3 regions of the Exiguobacterium sp. s16 genome follow, and region 2 is predicted to be linked to each of the others. Evidence: riboswitches for the same ligand, from Rfam matches in the RefSeq annotation. Region 2 holds a riboswitch; each other region holds the start of a gene.
The links. A riboswitch is a leader RNA that binds a small molecule or an ion and turns the genes downstream of it on or off. The one in region 2 is predicted to bind S-adenosylmethionine.
Positions count from the first base shown of each region.

Region 1 (4,166 bases), on a different contig from region 2:
TCAAGTAACGGGCCTCGTAAAACTTCGCGACCGTGTCGATGACACCGGCTCGGAAATATTCATATGGAGAGCGCGAGATGACCCGCGAGTCAACGATGACCCGTTCGATGACGACGCGGAACATGTCGTAGCGGTCGTAGCTCCCGTCCTCCCGATAGACGACGCTGAGAGGCGTGAACGCCGCACAGTTCGAGGCGAGTGTCGGGACGATGATGAGCGGCACGTTCTGTTGATAGGCGACGAGTTTGGCCGTGTCGACGAGCTTCCCGCCCCCGATGGCGATGAGGACATCGACGTCTTCAAAAATCAGCCGTTCGACTTCCTTGTCCGTACACTCCCCACGGAACGTCGTGGCCGGATAGTCCGTGATGGATGGATGGACGGCCCGCACGACTTCGTACCCGTTCTGACCGCGCAGGACGTGGGCACGTCGGCCGTCGACTAAGTCATCAAGACGGTCGAGCGCGTCATCGGCGTGGTCATATTCAAGGACGGCCTGACGAATCATGCCCGCACCTCCTCATAGGCGGCAAACAACCGCTCGATTCGTTCGACGGCCTCATCGATTTTCGGCTCGGGCGAGACGAGGCCGAAGCGGACGTATCCGTTCCCTTCTGAACCGAAGAAATAGCCCGGTGTGACGGCGACTCCTGCCTCGTACAATAACTTACGCGAGAACGATTTGGCATCGCCCTCGGGCACTTTCGCCCAGACGAAGAACGAACCCTCCGGCGGCTCGACGGCCCAACCGGCCCGGTTCAACCCATCGATCAGGCGATCACGCCGTGCCTCATAGAGTCGGGCCAAATCGTCCCGGATGGAGCGTGGGGCCTCGAGCGCGGCGACAGCCGCCGCCTGGATGGCCGAGAACACGCTGACGTGGACGTGGTCCTGATACGTATTGATCGCCTCGATGATGTCCGCGTTCCCGATGGCAAAGGCGACGCGCCAACCGGACATGTTGAACGCCTTCGACATCGTATATACCTCGATCCCGACTTCTTTCGCCCCTTTCGCCTGCAGGAAGCTCGGCGGGACGTGTCCATCAAACCCGATGCTGCCATACGCGAAGTCATGGACGACCATCAAGTCCCGCTCCTGGGCGAACCGAACGGTGTCATCAAAGAAGGCTGGTGTGGCGACGGCCCCCGTCGGATTGCTCGGATAGTTCAAGTACATGAGTTTCGCCCCTTCCGTATCGAGCGTCTCATAGTCAGGGAGGAAACCGTGCTCCTCGCGTAAGATGAGATCACGGACAACGGCACCGGCGAGTCGTGCCCCAGAGATGTAGTCGGGATAGCCCGGGTTCGGCAGCAAGATCCCGTCCCCTGGCTCGAGCACACATTGCGGCAACGTGATGAGTCCGGACTTGGAACCGATGAGGATCGCGACTTCCGTCTCGGGATCGACTTCGACGCCGTACTCATTCAAGTAAAACGTCGCCACCGCTTGTTTCAGACGGGCCTGACCGCGGAACGGACCGTATTGGTGGGTCGAGGCATCAAGGAGCGCCGTCTGAAGTGCGTCGCAGATTGGGGCGGGCGTCGGCAAATCCGGCGTCCCTTGACCGAGTCGGATGATATCGCGACCGGCCTGTTCAAGTGCTGCGACTTCATCGGCGAGTCCGACAAAATGTTGGGGTGGTAAAGTTTTAAGTAAGTGTGAGCGTCTGTCTGTCATGAATAGTCCTCCTATGCAAAAAACACCCCTTTCCGCGGAAAGGGGTGTCGAGATACGGACGTATTCAAACAACCACCTTTCCATCTCTCAAGGTCACCTTGCTGGAATTAGCACAGTATTGGAACAATCTGTTGCTGAAGCTTCATCGGGCCAGTCCCTCCGCTTCTCTTGATAGAAAGTGTTTTTATATGCGATTTGTCATTTTGTAATATGTCACTTAGTTAACCAAACGTTACCAATCTTGTCAATCCTTTTTCGAAAATGGGTGTGGCCTATTGAATCCCGATAAAAAAAAGGTCATAGTACAAAGTGAACACTATTCTACAAAATTTAAAAGATGAGGGGATGGACCTTTGGAATTAAATCGTCAATTGATTTGGAAGTTGAGCGTGATCGGATTGATTCTGCTCGTCCTATGGAAAGTCATCAGTGAACCGGACACGATTTCTAGTGTGTTGCACTACACGTTCCAGTTGCTGACGCCGATTATCATGGGAATTGCCATCGCGCTGCTCCTGAATACCGTCCTGTCCTATATAGAAGAACGGTTTCAATTAAAACGCTATCAAGGTTTGCTGATCGTTTATATCGTCTTCATCGGGATTCTTGTCATCTCCGCTGTGACATTGTTCCCGCGCATCTACTCGAGTGTGGCCTCACTCATCGAAGAGCTTCCGTTCTACATCCGACAGATTGACGGGTTCCTCGCCCAGTTGAACACGTACTTGAAAGAGTACAACGCGACGATCGCCCAAGCCATCGATTTCAGCCGCTTCGAGGAACGTTACTCGGGCTGGGTCGAGACCGCCGTCTTGTCGTCGGTCAGCTACGTGTCGAGCTTCACGATGACGCTCATCAATTTCTTGATTGGGATCGTCATCTCAATCTATCTGTTAAAAGACAAAGAGGTTTTTGCCCGCATGTTCAAGCGGCTGTTGTATGCGATGTTCCCGGTCGCGTCGGCTAAGACGACGATCGACATCTTTCAAGAGATGGATTACATTTTCAAACGCTATATCATCGGGAAGTCGATCGACTGCCTCATCATCGGGGTGTTGGCCGTCGCCGGTCTGTTGATCATCGGGGCACCTTACGCGCTTCTACTCGGCGTCATCGTCGGCGTCTTGAATTTTATCCCGTACGTCGGTCCGCTGCTCGGGATGATTCCGGCGTTCATCATCACCTACTTCTATGACCCGTTCACGGCGCTCATCGTCCTCTTGTTCATCTTCTTGTTGCAACAATTCGACGGACTCTGGCTCGGCCCGAAGATTCTCGGCGACAGCGTCGGCATCACCCCGTTTTGGGTCATCACCTCGATCATCATCGGGGGTAGCCTGTTCGGTCTCGTCGGGATGTTCATCAGTGTACCGGTCACGGCGATGATTCAAGTCGTGTTCTCTCGGTTGATCGACTACCGGCTCAGTCGAAAGAATTTGAACGAATTATTATGACACATTGACGATTTATGTTGACACATTTCACGGAAATATCATAATCTTGAAGAGAAGACAGTCCAATGCAGAAAGGAGAGGTACCGATGTCAGTCATTCAACGCTCGCACGTCCAAGTTCATATTGACCGGCAGGCGCCTCTCCGTGATTTGAATCCGTGATGTCGCCTGCCTTCCGAGGCATGCCTAAGATCGTAGGGACGCGTATGCCTTTGTGCATGCTGCGTCCCTTTTCTTATTCTATCAACTAAAGCAGGTGACCTTAATGATTCAATCACTCAAACAGCTCGACCGTAACATTTGGATCCGCTTCCTCGGAGAGACGATCACCGGTGTCATGATGTTCATGATCGCACCGTTCCTCGTCCTCTACTATAGCGACAAGCTCGACAGTTATATCCAGGTCGGGGTCATCATGGCGACCGGACCGATCATGGCGCTCATCGGATCGGTCGTCGGTGGACGGCTCGCAGACCTGTATGGCCGCAAACCAATCATGATGGCTGCCATTCTTGGCGACGCCCTCGCCCTCGTCGGTTTCGCCTTCGCCGAAACGTTTTGGCCGCTCCTTCTCTTGAACGCCATGCTCGGTTTGACGAACTCATTGTTCCACCCGGCCGCAAGCGCGATGGTAGCCGATGTGACCGAGCCCGAACAGATGAACGAGGCGTTCGGGCTGTTGCGGATGGGGCACAATATCGGGGCTGCATTCGGCCCGCTCCTCGGGAGTGCCGTCCTCTTTATCGACCGGCAGTATATCTTCTACTCGGCCGCTCTCGTCTTCGTCTTGTACGCACTCGTCCTCGGTCGCTTCATCCGGGAGTCGCTCCCAGAGACGACCGATGTCGACACGCCGTCGAACCGGGATGTCCTGCGCGTGTTCTACAATGACAAGGTGTTCCTCGTGTTCATCTTTGCCGGTGTCTTCATCTCGATGGGCTTCTCGCTCATCGAGAGCATGCTGCCCCTCTTCTTGAGAGAGTCGATGCCATCGTTCACCGATCGTGAGAACCCGTTCGCCTATATGCTCGCC
Region 1 covers NZ_JACSLM010000002.1:565,064-569,229, reverse strand. The annotation lists gene KNP86_RS06425 (iron-containing alcohol dehydrogenase) at 1-508, opposite strand, end outside; gene KNP86_RS06420 (aminotransferase class I/II-fold pyridoxal phosphate-dependent enzyme) at 505-1,680, opposite strand; SAM riboswitch class I at 1,758-1,858, opposite strand; gene KNP86_RS06415 (AI-2E family transporter) at 2,034-3,134, shown strand; gene KNP86_RS06410 (MDR family MFS transporter) at 3,399-4,166, shown strand, end outside.
Region 1: another riboswitch for S-adenosylmethionine. It lies ahead of KNP86_RS06420 (aminotransferase class I/II-fold pyridoxal phosphate-dependent enzyme); the one in region 2 lies ahead of KNP86_RS07760 (2,3-diketo-5-methylthiopentyl-1-phosphate enolase).

Region 2 (4,166 bases):
CGGATATGAGGGGCGAAGGCGGCTGCGAGCGTCGGGATGTCCGCATGGTTCTCGATAATCGGTACGCGGACGACCGCATCCTCGTCCCAGAAGCCGAGCGCCTTGATGATCTCTTGGCCGGTGAAGACGACTTCGCCGGTGGCGGCATGGAGCTCGGAGATGACATTATTGTCGACTGTATGGACGTGGAGCGAACACGTCGCGTCCGTCCGATTGAACACTTCGACGTGAAGTAGCGTCTCGGCGGATGGACGACCGTTTTGTTCGCCAATCAAGCGTCCGGCCGCATCGACGTGAACAAAGTCTTCCGGTGTTCGTTTTCGTTTATCGCGTCCGCTCGCCGTGACGAGAAATTCGAGCGGATCGTCGGAAACGCGAATCGCCAAATTCCCACTCGTTCCGGGGAACCAGTCGCGGGCGGCGAGTTCGTCTTTAATGTCGGCCAGTTCGAGCCAACGTGCGGCAAGGATCATACGGCAACCTCCTTCAAGTGATGGGTGATGTCGTCAAACGTCTCGAACGGGGCGTAACGGATGCCTGCGTCTTCGCAGAGCGTGATGAGTTGACCTCGGGCGTAGACAAAGTCGGCACGCTTCGCGACCTCGAAGTCGGTCACCGAGTCGCCGATGACGATCAAGCGATCGGCGGGATTGACAAGGCGGCGAGCGAGCGTCGGCTTGCAACAGCCGCAATCGTTCGTACATTGTTCATCGCAAGCGTGCGGCCAAGCGACGGTGACCGTCTCAGCGGAGAAGTCGGCGACGTTGCAGTAGATATGCTCGGGGGCGACATGCCCGTCCAAGACCGGTTGCACGAAGAAGTCCATCCCGCCGCTGACGACGTCAAACTTCCAGCCATGGACCCGAACTTCTTCTAAAAATGCCGGGAACCCTTGGCGGAGCGTGATGCGCTCCAACAAATAATCACGGTAAGCCGGGGCGGCCTCGCTCGGCAACAGTCGAAACATTTGACCGACCCCGGATCGGATGGAAATCCGTTGCTCGAGGACCGCGTCTTTCAACTCGACCCAAGCCGGCGGGGCGAACGCCTTCATCAACGCGATGATATTGTCTTCCGCCGTAATCGTCCCGTCAAAGTCGCAGAGGATATGGGCCGTCATCGTGACGCCCACGCCTTCAACGCGGTATCGAGCTCGTCCGTCTGCCCTTCGGTTTGACCGAGTACGTGAGCGATGGCTTGTCGGAACGCACGAGCCCCGGCGGCTGCACCGTCCGGATGACCGTGAATGCCACCGCCGGCGTTGATGACGACATCCGTCCCGAAGTCCCGAATGATATCGGCGACGAGTCCCGGATGAATCCCCGCGGACGGGACCGGCAAAATCGGCTTCGACCAATGTGGTTCGGCACTCTGGTCACGAATCACGAACGCCTCGTCGCGCGGTGTCGCAAGTGAGCCGTACGGTGACGGGAAGAGCGTCAAATCGCCCCCGGCGAGGCGAGGGAGTTTACCGAGCAAAAGCGAATGACTGATTGATCCGGTCAAGGCGCCGGCAAAGGCCGGATGTGCCAAGATCGGGACGTGGATATCCGGATCGTTCGCGAGTTCGCGCAGTGCGTCGAGACCGTACGTATAGACGTTGAACAGGAGCGCCGTCGCACCGGCCTCGATGAGACGGAGCGCCTGGTCACGCAGACCGAACACGGGGCCGCTCAGCGTGATGGCGTACAGGACGCGTTTCCCGGTCGCCTCGAAGTGGGCTTGAATGACGTCCGCTCCGATCCGGGCCCGTTCAAGCGACGGGGTGAGCGGGTTGTCGTATAAAATCTCGTCGTCTTTGACGATATCGATGCCACCGGCGAACTGATCGCGGAGTTGCTGCTCGAGAAACGCGAGGTCACGGCCGATGACGCCTTTGAAGATGCTCATGACGAGCGGGCGATCCTGAACGCCGAGCAACTCACGAATCCCGTCGACACCGAACTTGGCGCCTTTGAAATCAGAGGCGAGCGTCTCCGGCAACGTCAAATCGATTAATCGGACCGAATCATCGAGGGACAGTTTCCCGAACGTCGTCGTCAAGATGGATGAAAAGTCAGGGCTGACATTATGTAACGGATAGCGGATCGTGAAGCGGCTCGTCGTGTCCGTATGTGTGGTTGATACGACCTCACCTCGGAACGCCTGTAACTGCTCTTGCTCTAAGTGAGGCAAGTCCGTCCATGTGCCGACGGTCAGCTCGAGGGCGATCTTGTTGGCGACGGTCGCGACCGCGTCCGTCCGTTTGATTTCATATGTGGCAGTGATACTCATATGGTTCCTCCTTCCAGGCAAACAAAAATGACCCCATGCCGAGGCAAGAGGTCATCATAAAAAAAATGAACTCTTATCTCTCAGCTTACGCTGCAAGAATTAGCACCGTGCCATCTCTGGTCGGTTGCTGCGACATCATCGGGCTTGTCCCTCCGTCTGCTCTTGATAAGAATGTGATTTGAAGTTGTGAAATTTAATTGAATTTTTGCACAGAATCGTCACATCGTCAATTCCTTTTTTTCCAAAAAAAATATTTTGGAAAGTTGTTTCCATATATGCACAAAAAAAGACGAAGTTGCATCGGGAAATTGCCGTTGACAATCGTGACGTCGAGTCCGTAATATTCAGCACATAAGTTCACCGAATCGAATAAACCACTCTTATCGCGAGTTGGCAGAGGGAATTGGCCCGATGACGCCGCAGCAACCGACCACTAGGCACGGTGCTACATCCACCAGACGAATGTCTGACAGATGAGAGGAACAACCAGTTTGGCTGTGCCTCTTTCTCGCGGAGAAAGGGGCTTTTTTTATGGGCAACGTACAGGAAGGGGAAAACATTATGTCATATCAACCATTTACAGAACAGACCGTCGTCGAGCATGTGAAAACGTTGGGGTTAATCGAAGACGGAGGCATCACGCATTGCGAGGAGATCGGGGACGGCAATTTGAACCTCGTTTTCCGCATCCGACAAGGCGAAACGAGTCTCATCGTCAAACAAGCGCTCCCATATGCGAAAGTCGTCGGCGAAAGTTGGCCGCTCACACTTGAACGGGCGTGGATCGAGCAGTTGGCGTTGCGCGAATTCGCCAACGTCGTCCCTCGTTTCGTGCCAGTCGTGCTTGGCAGTGACCGCCCGCTCGCCTACACGATTTTAGAGGACCTGTCAGATTTTGAGATCGTTCGGACTGGCTATTTGGAAGGGAAAACGTATCCTGAACTTGCCCGCCATGTCGGTGAATTTTTAGGCGAGACGCTGTTCGCGACGTCGGATTACGCGGCCGGGCCGATCGCGAAGAAGCGGATTGAACGTGACTATTACAACCCGGAACTGTGTGACATCACCGAGAAACTCATCTTTACCGACCCGTTCAAAGACGCGGAGTCGAACAACATCGAGACGGCGCTGCGAGAAGATGTCGAACGCCTTTGGCAAGACCAAGCGCTCAAAGTCGAGGTGACGAAACTGAAAGTCGGCTTTGTCACGAAACATGAGGCACTCCTGCACGGAGACCTACATACGGGCAGCATCTTCGCGACTCAACAAGAGACGAAAATCATCGATCCAGAGTTCGCGTTTTACGGACCGTTCGGCTTCGACCTCGGCCAAATCATCGCCCATTTGACGCTGTCGACGTTCCATGACCCGCTCAAACGCTTCGAGCGTTTCACGGACGTCTTGACGGTGTGGGAGACGTTCGAGAAGACGTTTCGGGCCAATTTTGAACGCGCCGTCGAGCCGTTCAACACGATTGGTTTCGTCGACGAGTTGTTGCGGACGATTTTCAGCGACACGATCGGCTACGCCGGTTGCGAACTCATTCGCCGTGCCGTCGGACTGGCCGGTGTCGCCGATCTCGAGACGTTGCCGGAAGCGACGCGGCTCGAACGAAAACGTGACGCGCTCGCCCTCGGGACGGCGCTCATTAAAGAACGCCACAGCGTCGAATCGATTGACGACTTGGTGACACTCCTGTCGGGGGTGCGCGTATGACGGTTCAAAACATCCGTTTCCATTCACAGACAGACGAACTCATCGTATTGGATCAGACGTTGTTGCCGCATGAAGAGCGGTACGTGACGATTGAGACGCTCGAACAGGCCGAACATGCCATCGAGACGCTCCAAGTCCGCGGCGCCCCGGCCATCGCATACTTCGGGGCGTTCGTC
Region 2 covers NZ_JACSLM010000003.1:151,885-156,050, forward strand. The annotation lists gene KNP86_RS07750 (methylthioribulose 1-phosphate dehydratase) at 1-473, opposite strand, end outside; gene KNP86_RS07755 (2-hydroxy-3-keto-5-methylthiopentenyl-1-phosphate phosphatase) at 470-1,120, opposite strand; gene KNP86_RS07760 (2,3-diketo-5-methylthiopentyl-1-phosphate enolase) at 1,117-2,274, opposite strand; SAM riboswitch class I at 2,345-2,446, opposite strand; SAM riboswitch class I at 2,652-2,754, shown strand; gene mtnK (S-methyl-5-thioribose kinase) at 2,836-3,990, shown strand; gene mtnA (S-methyl-5-thioribose-1-phosphate isomerase) at 3,987-4,166, shown strand, end outside.

Region 3 (4,166 bases), on a different contig from region 2:
GTCTCCTCGTCTTCCAGTTCGTAAACTTGAAACCGCGCGTCGCGCTTCGACGCTTCCGCTTCACGTATCCTTGGAACGCCATCACGTCTTTCTTGGAGATTGCCATCCCAGCCGGTGTTTACTTGGCACTTGGTGGTGTGACCGGTCTCGGCTTCTATTCTCAAGACTCGTTCCTGCCGCTCGCCGGTTTGATTCTGGCCATCATCTTGAACACGATCGTGCAAAAGTATCAAGTCGGTTGGTGGTTCCGCGTCGACATCCCGGTCCGCGATTTTCTGAGCATCGCGTTTTATACGTATATCGTCAGTCTCGTCTTCATTTTGGCGGCCTCGTTGTTCCGGGAGACGAATTTACTCGTCGTCAGCAGCATCGCTGCCGCGTTGACGTTCTTCATCAAGCGGCTCATCATCCAAAAAGGCCGGCAAGACGCCTTTAAATCGTTGATTGAACAGTATGACGAGGCAAAAGAAGCCGTGTCGTTATCGCAGAGCGAGGCGCAAGCCATCGAAGTGTTTCTCAGTCAATGTGAGCGGCTCAATCACTATGACGAAGGGTTCGTCGAGTTTAAACTGTTCGACCGTACCCTGTACTTTGATTTGAAGACGCGTCAGCCGATTGACCGTCACATCGTGTTCGATTTGCTCGATCACGCTTATCCGAACGAAGCCTCGGTCGAATATGAGATGCGCTTCGAATGGGACGCACCACTGTCGAACGAATTTGACGACGACTATCATAGTTTCATCTCGGTTCGGTCCGAGGAGATCGAAGGGATTCGCACGTGGCTCGTCATGACGGGTGAACACGTCTATGGGTATCCCTCGACCATCCAACGTGAAATCGTCAAACTTCTCAAGTCGTTCAACCGGACGATCAGCCGTTGCCATGAGCGCGACCGTCTTTACACGGAAAGTCGGACCGACAGCTTGACGCTGCTCGCGAATGCACGCGCGTTTTACGAATACGGGATTCAACAAATCTCGGACGGTTCGATGTATCCGATTTCGGTCGCGATGCTCGACATCGACTTTTTCAAAAAAATCAACGATTTGCACGGACATCAAGTCGGGGACAGTGTGCTCCAAGAGTTTGGACGGCGGATTCGCCAGGCACTCCGCACCGAAGATTTTGCCGCCCGTTACGGCGGTGAAGAGTTCATCTTGCTATTGAATCGTTGCGATGTCGAACAGGCAATCGAGATCGCCGAACGGATCCGGCAACAAATCGAGAACAAACCGTTCCACGTCGACGGAATCGATATCCCCGTCACCGCTTCGATCGGTGTCGACACGATTCAGGCGTTCGGTGACAAACGCCTCGACGATACGATCCGGAACGCTGACCGGGCCCTCTACGTCGGCGGGAAGTACGCCGGACGCAACCGCGTCGCCCATTACAATTTCTTAACGACTTGACTCACCCCCACGTTCACCGCGTGGGGTTTGCTATTGACAAGCGGATTTGAAACAGGTACGTTAGGGAACGTGTCTTATAACTAAATATCACAACTTTTTTATCAAGAGAGACTGAGGGACTGGCCCAGTGACGTCTCGGCAGCGGGTAACCTGTGCCAAATCCAGCGAGCAGTCTGCTCGAAAGATGAAAAAAGTGTTTTCTTGTAGAGAGAGCCTTTTTTCAGAAGGCTCTCTTTTTATTTTATGAATGAGGTGAATCGATTGGAACAACCGACAGCTAACAAATGGGCACTATTGCCTTTGCTCGTCTTCCTCGTCTTCTTTATCGGGGCAGGCATCTACTATAACGACTTTTATAAATTCCCGGTCCTGATCGCGGCGTTGATCGCGGTCATCGTCGCGGCGATGATGACGAAAGGCAGCGTCACTCAGACGGTCGAGCGTGTCGCCCAAGGCGCGGGGAACCCCGGCATTTTGATCATGGTCTTCATCTTCTTGCTCGCCGGAGCGTTCTCGAGTGTCGCCGAAGCAATCGGCGCAATCGACGCGACCGTCAATGCGGCGCTGACATTTTTACCGTCCTCGCTTCTACTGAGCGGTTTATTCGTCATCGCGGCTTTCATCTCGATGGCGATGGGAACGTCGACGGGCACGATTGCCGCCCTCGCCCCGATCGCGCTCGGTATCCACGAAGAAAGTGGCGTCAATATCGCCATCGCGGCGGCTGCCGTCGTCGGTGGTGCCATGTTCGGGGACAACTTGTCGTTCATCTCGGACACGACAATCGCTGCCGTCCGGACCCAGCGTACCAATATGCGTGACAAATTCCGAACCAACTTTTGGATTGTCCTCCCGGCCGCCATTATCACAATCGTCCTCTTATCGGTGTTATCGAGTGGAGAATCGACTGTCGATGCAGCCACGTTCGAATGGTATAAACTCATTCCATACCTCGCCGTCATCGCTCTCGCCTTGACCGGGTTGAACGTCATTCTCGTTTTGCTTGGCGGGATTGCCTTGACCGGCATCATCGGTTTGATCGATGGGAGTTTGGCTGTCACTTCATACGTCACGGCTATGGCAGACGGGATGATGGGTATGGCCGAGATTTCGCTCTTGACGCTCCTCATGGGCGGACTCGTCGGACTCATCTCGCATAACGGCGGGCTCACTTACTTGCGTGACGCGCTCACGTCGCGGATTCAAAAACGTGCCGGTGCCGAATGGAGCATCGCCGGGCTCGTCAGCGCGACGAACGTCGCGACGGCGAACAACACGATTTCGATTCTCGTGGCCGGTCCGCTCGCCGCCAATATCGCCGACACGTATGACATCGAGCGAAAGAAATCAGCGAGTGTGCTCGACATCTTCTCGTGTGGCGTCCAAGGCCTGTTGCCTTATGGGGCACAGCTGCTCATCGCCGCCGAATTGACGAATACGGCGTCACCAGCGCTCGTCCCGTATATGTTCTATCCATTCCTGCTCTTCATTTGCGGAGGGCTGGCCATCGTCTTTAACTTCCCGCGTTTCAAAAAGCGCGCCTGACCAAAACGACCCTTTGAAGCACTAGCTTCGAAGGGTCGTTTGACGTTTCGTTTCACGTTCACGTTGAAGTTGTTCGTTGCGTTTTTTGAAGGCGCGCCGCTTGAGCAATTCCTCGAGGCCACGGCTGATCGCCCAAAGAACAAACAGTAACAGTCCAAGCATCGATAAGCGGAACGGACTTTGAATAAACTCTTCCCACTGGTCACCAATGACCGAAAAAATCAAGACGACAAGCAGTTTCCCGAACCCCGCCGCCATGATGAATGTCCGAAGCGGCATTTGAATGAGGGCAAGTAAGTATGTGATCAAACTGACCGGGATGAACGGGAGCGAATATAAAAACCCAAGCGAGATCGGGCTCATATGGTTGATGCGTTCCAGCCAATATACCCCTTGTTTATGTTTTTCGAGCCACCGTGTCATCGGTTTACGGAATACGTAACGGACGGCTGTAAAGACAAGAATCGTCCCTAGTAAACTACCGACCCAAGACAATAACGTCCCGAGCAAGAACCCATACGTGGCCGCGTTCGCCGAAATGATGAGGACGAGCGGAAGAAATGGAAAGATCGCCTCAAGGAACGGCGCCCCTAGTCCTGCCCATGGGCCTCCCGGAAGCTCTTGCAGCCATTCAATCAGTTGGATAATCCATTGTTGGAGTGATGTGAGCATATCAGTTTCCACCTTCGACTTTCATTAATACCTTTTACCCGATTTCGCTCAGGAAGACGCATCCCCCTGCACGCCAGTAAAAAAAATAAAAAGTATTTGCGAAATTTCGCTGTGATATCTATCATATAATATGGACTTGTGGTTGCAGGCAAGTCCGCTCGTCGAACGACACAACCCAACGTTCGTTTTCCTGCAAAAAACTGAACACAGGGGAGTAATAACATGGAAACAAAACCAATGCGGGTCTTGCTGTACTATAAGTACGTCAACATCGAAGACCCAGAAACGCTCACACAAGAGCACCTCAAGTATTGTAAGGACCTTGGCATCAAAGGACGGATCTTGATTTCTTCCGAAGGAATCAACGGAACGTGCTCTGGGACTTGGGAACAGACCGAGCAATACATGAACGACTTGAAAGCGAACCCGCTTTTCAGCGATATCGAGTTCAAAATCGATGAAGTCGAAGAGCATGCGTTCAAAAAAATCTTTGTCCGTCATAAGAAAGAGCTTGTGACGTGGCGCTTTGATGGT
Region 3 covers NZ_JACSLM010000011.1:43,026-47,191, forward strand. The annotation lists gene KNP86_RS14070 (GGDEF domain-containing protein) at 1-1,415, shown strand, start outside; SAM riboswitch class I at 1,511-1,606, shown strand; gene KNP86_RS14075 (Na+/H+ antiporter NhaC family protein) at 1,659-2,960, shown strand; gene KNP86_RS14080 (TVP38/TMEM64 family protein) at 2,982-3,632, opposite strand; gene trhO (oxygen-dependent tRNA uridine(34) hydroxylase TrhO) at 3,855-4,166, shown strand, end outside.
Region 3: another riboswitch for S-adenosylmethionine. It lies ahead of KNP86_RS14075 (Na+/H+ antiporter NhaC family protein); the one in region 2 lies ahead of KNP86_RS07760 (2,3-diketo-5-methylthiopentyl-1-phosphate enolase).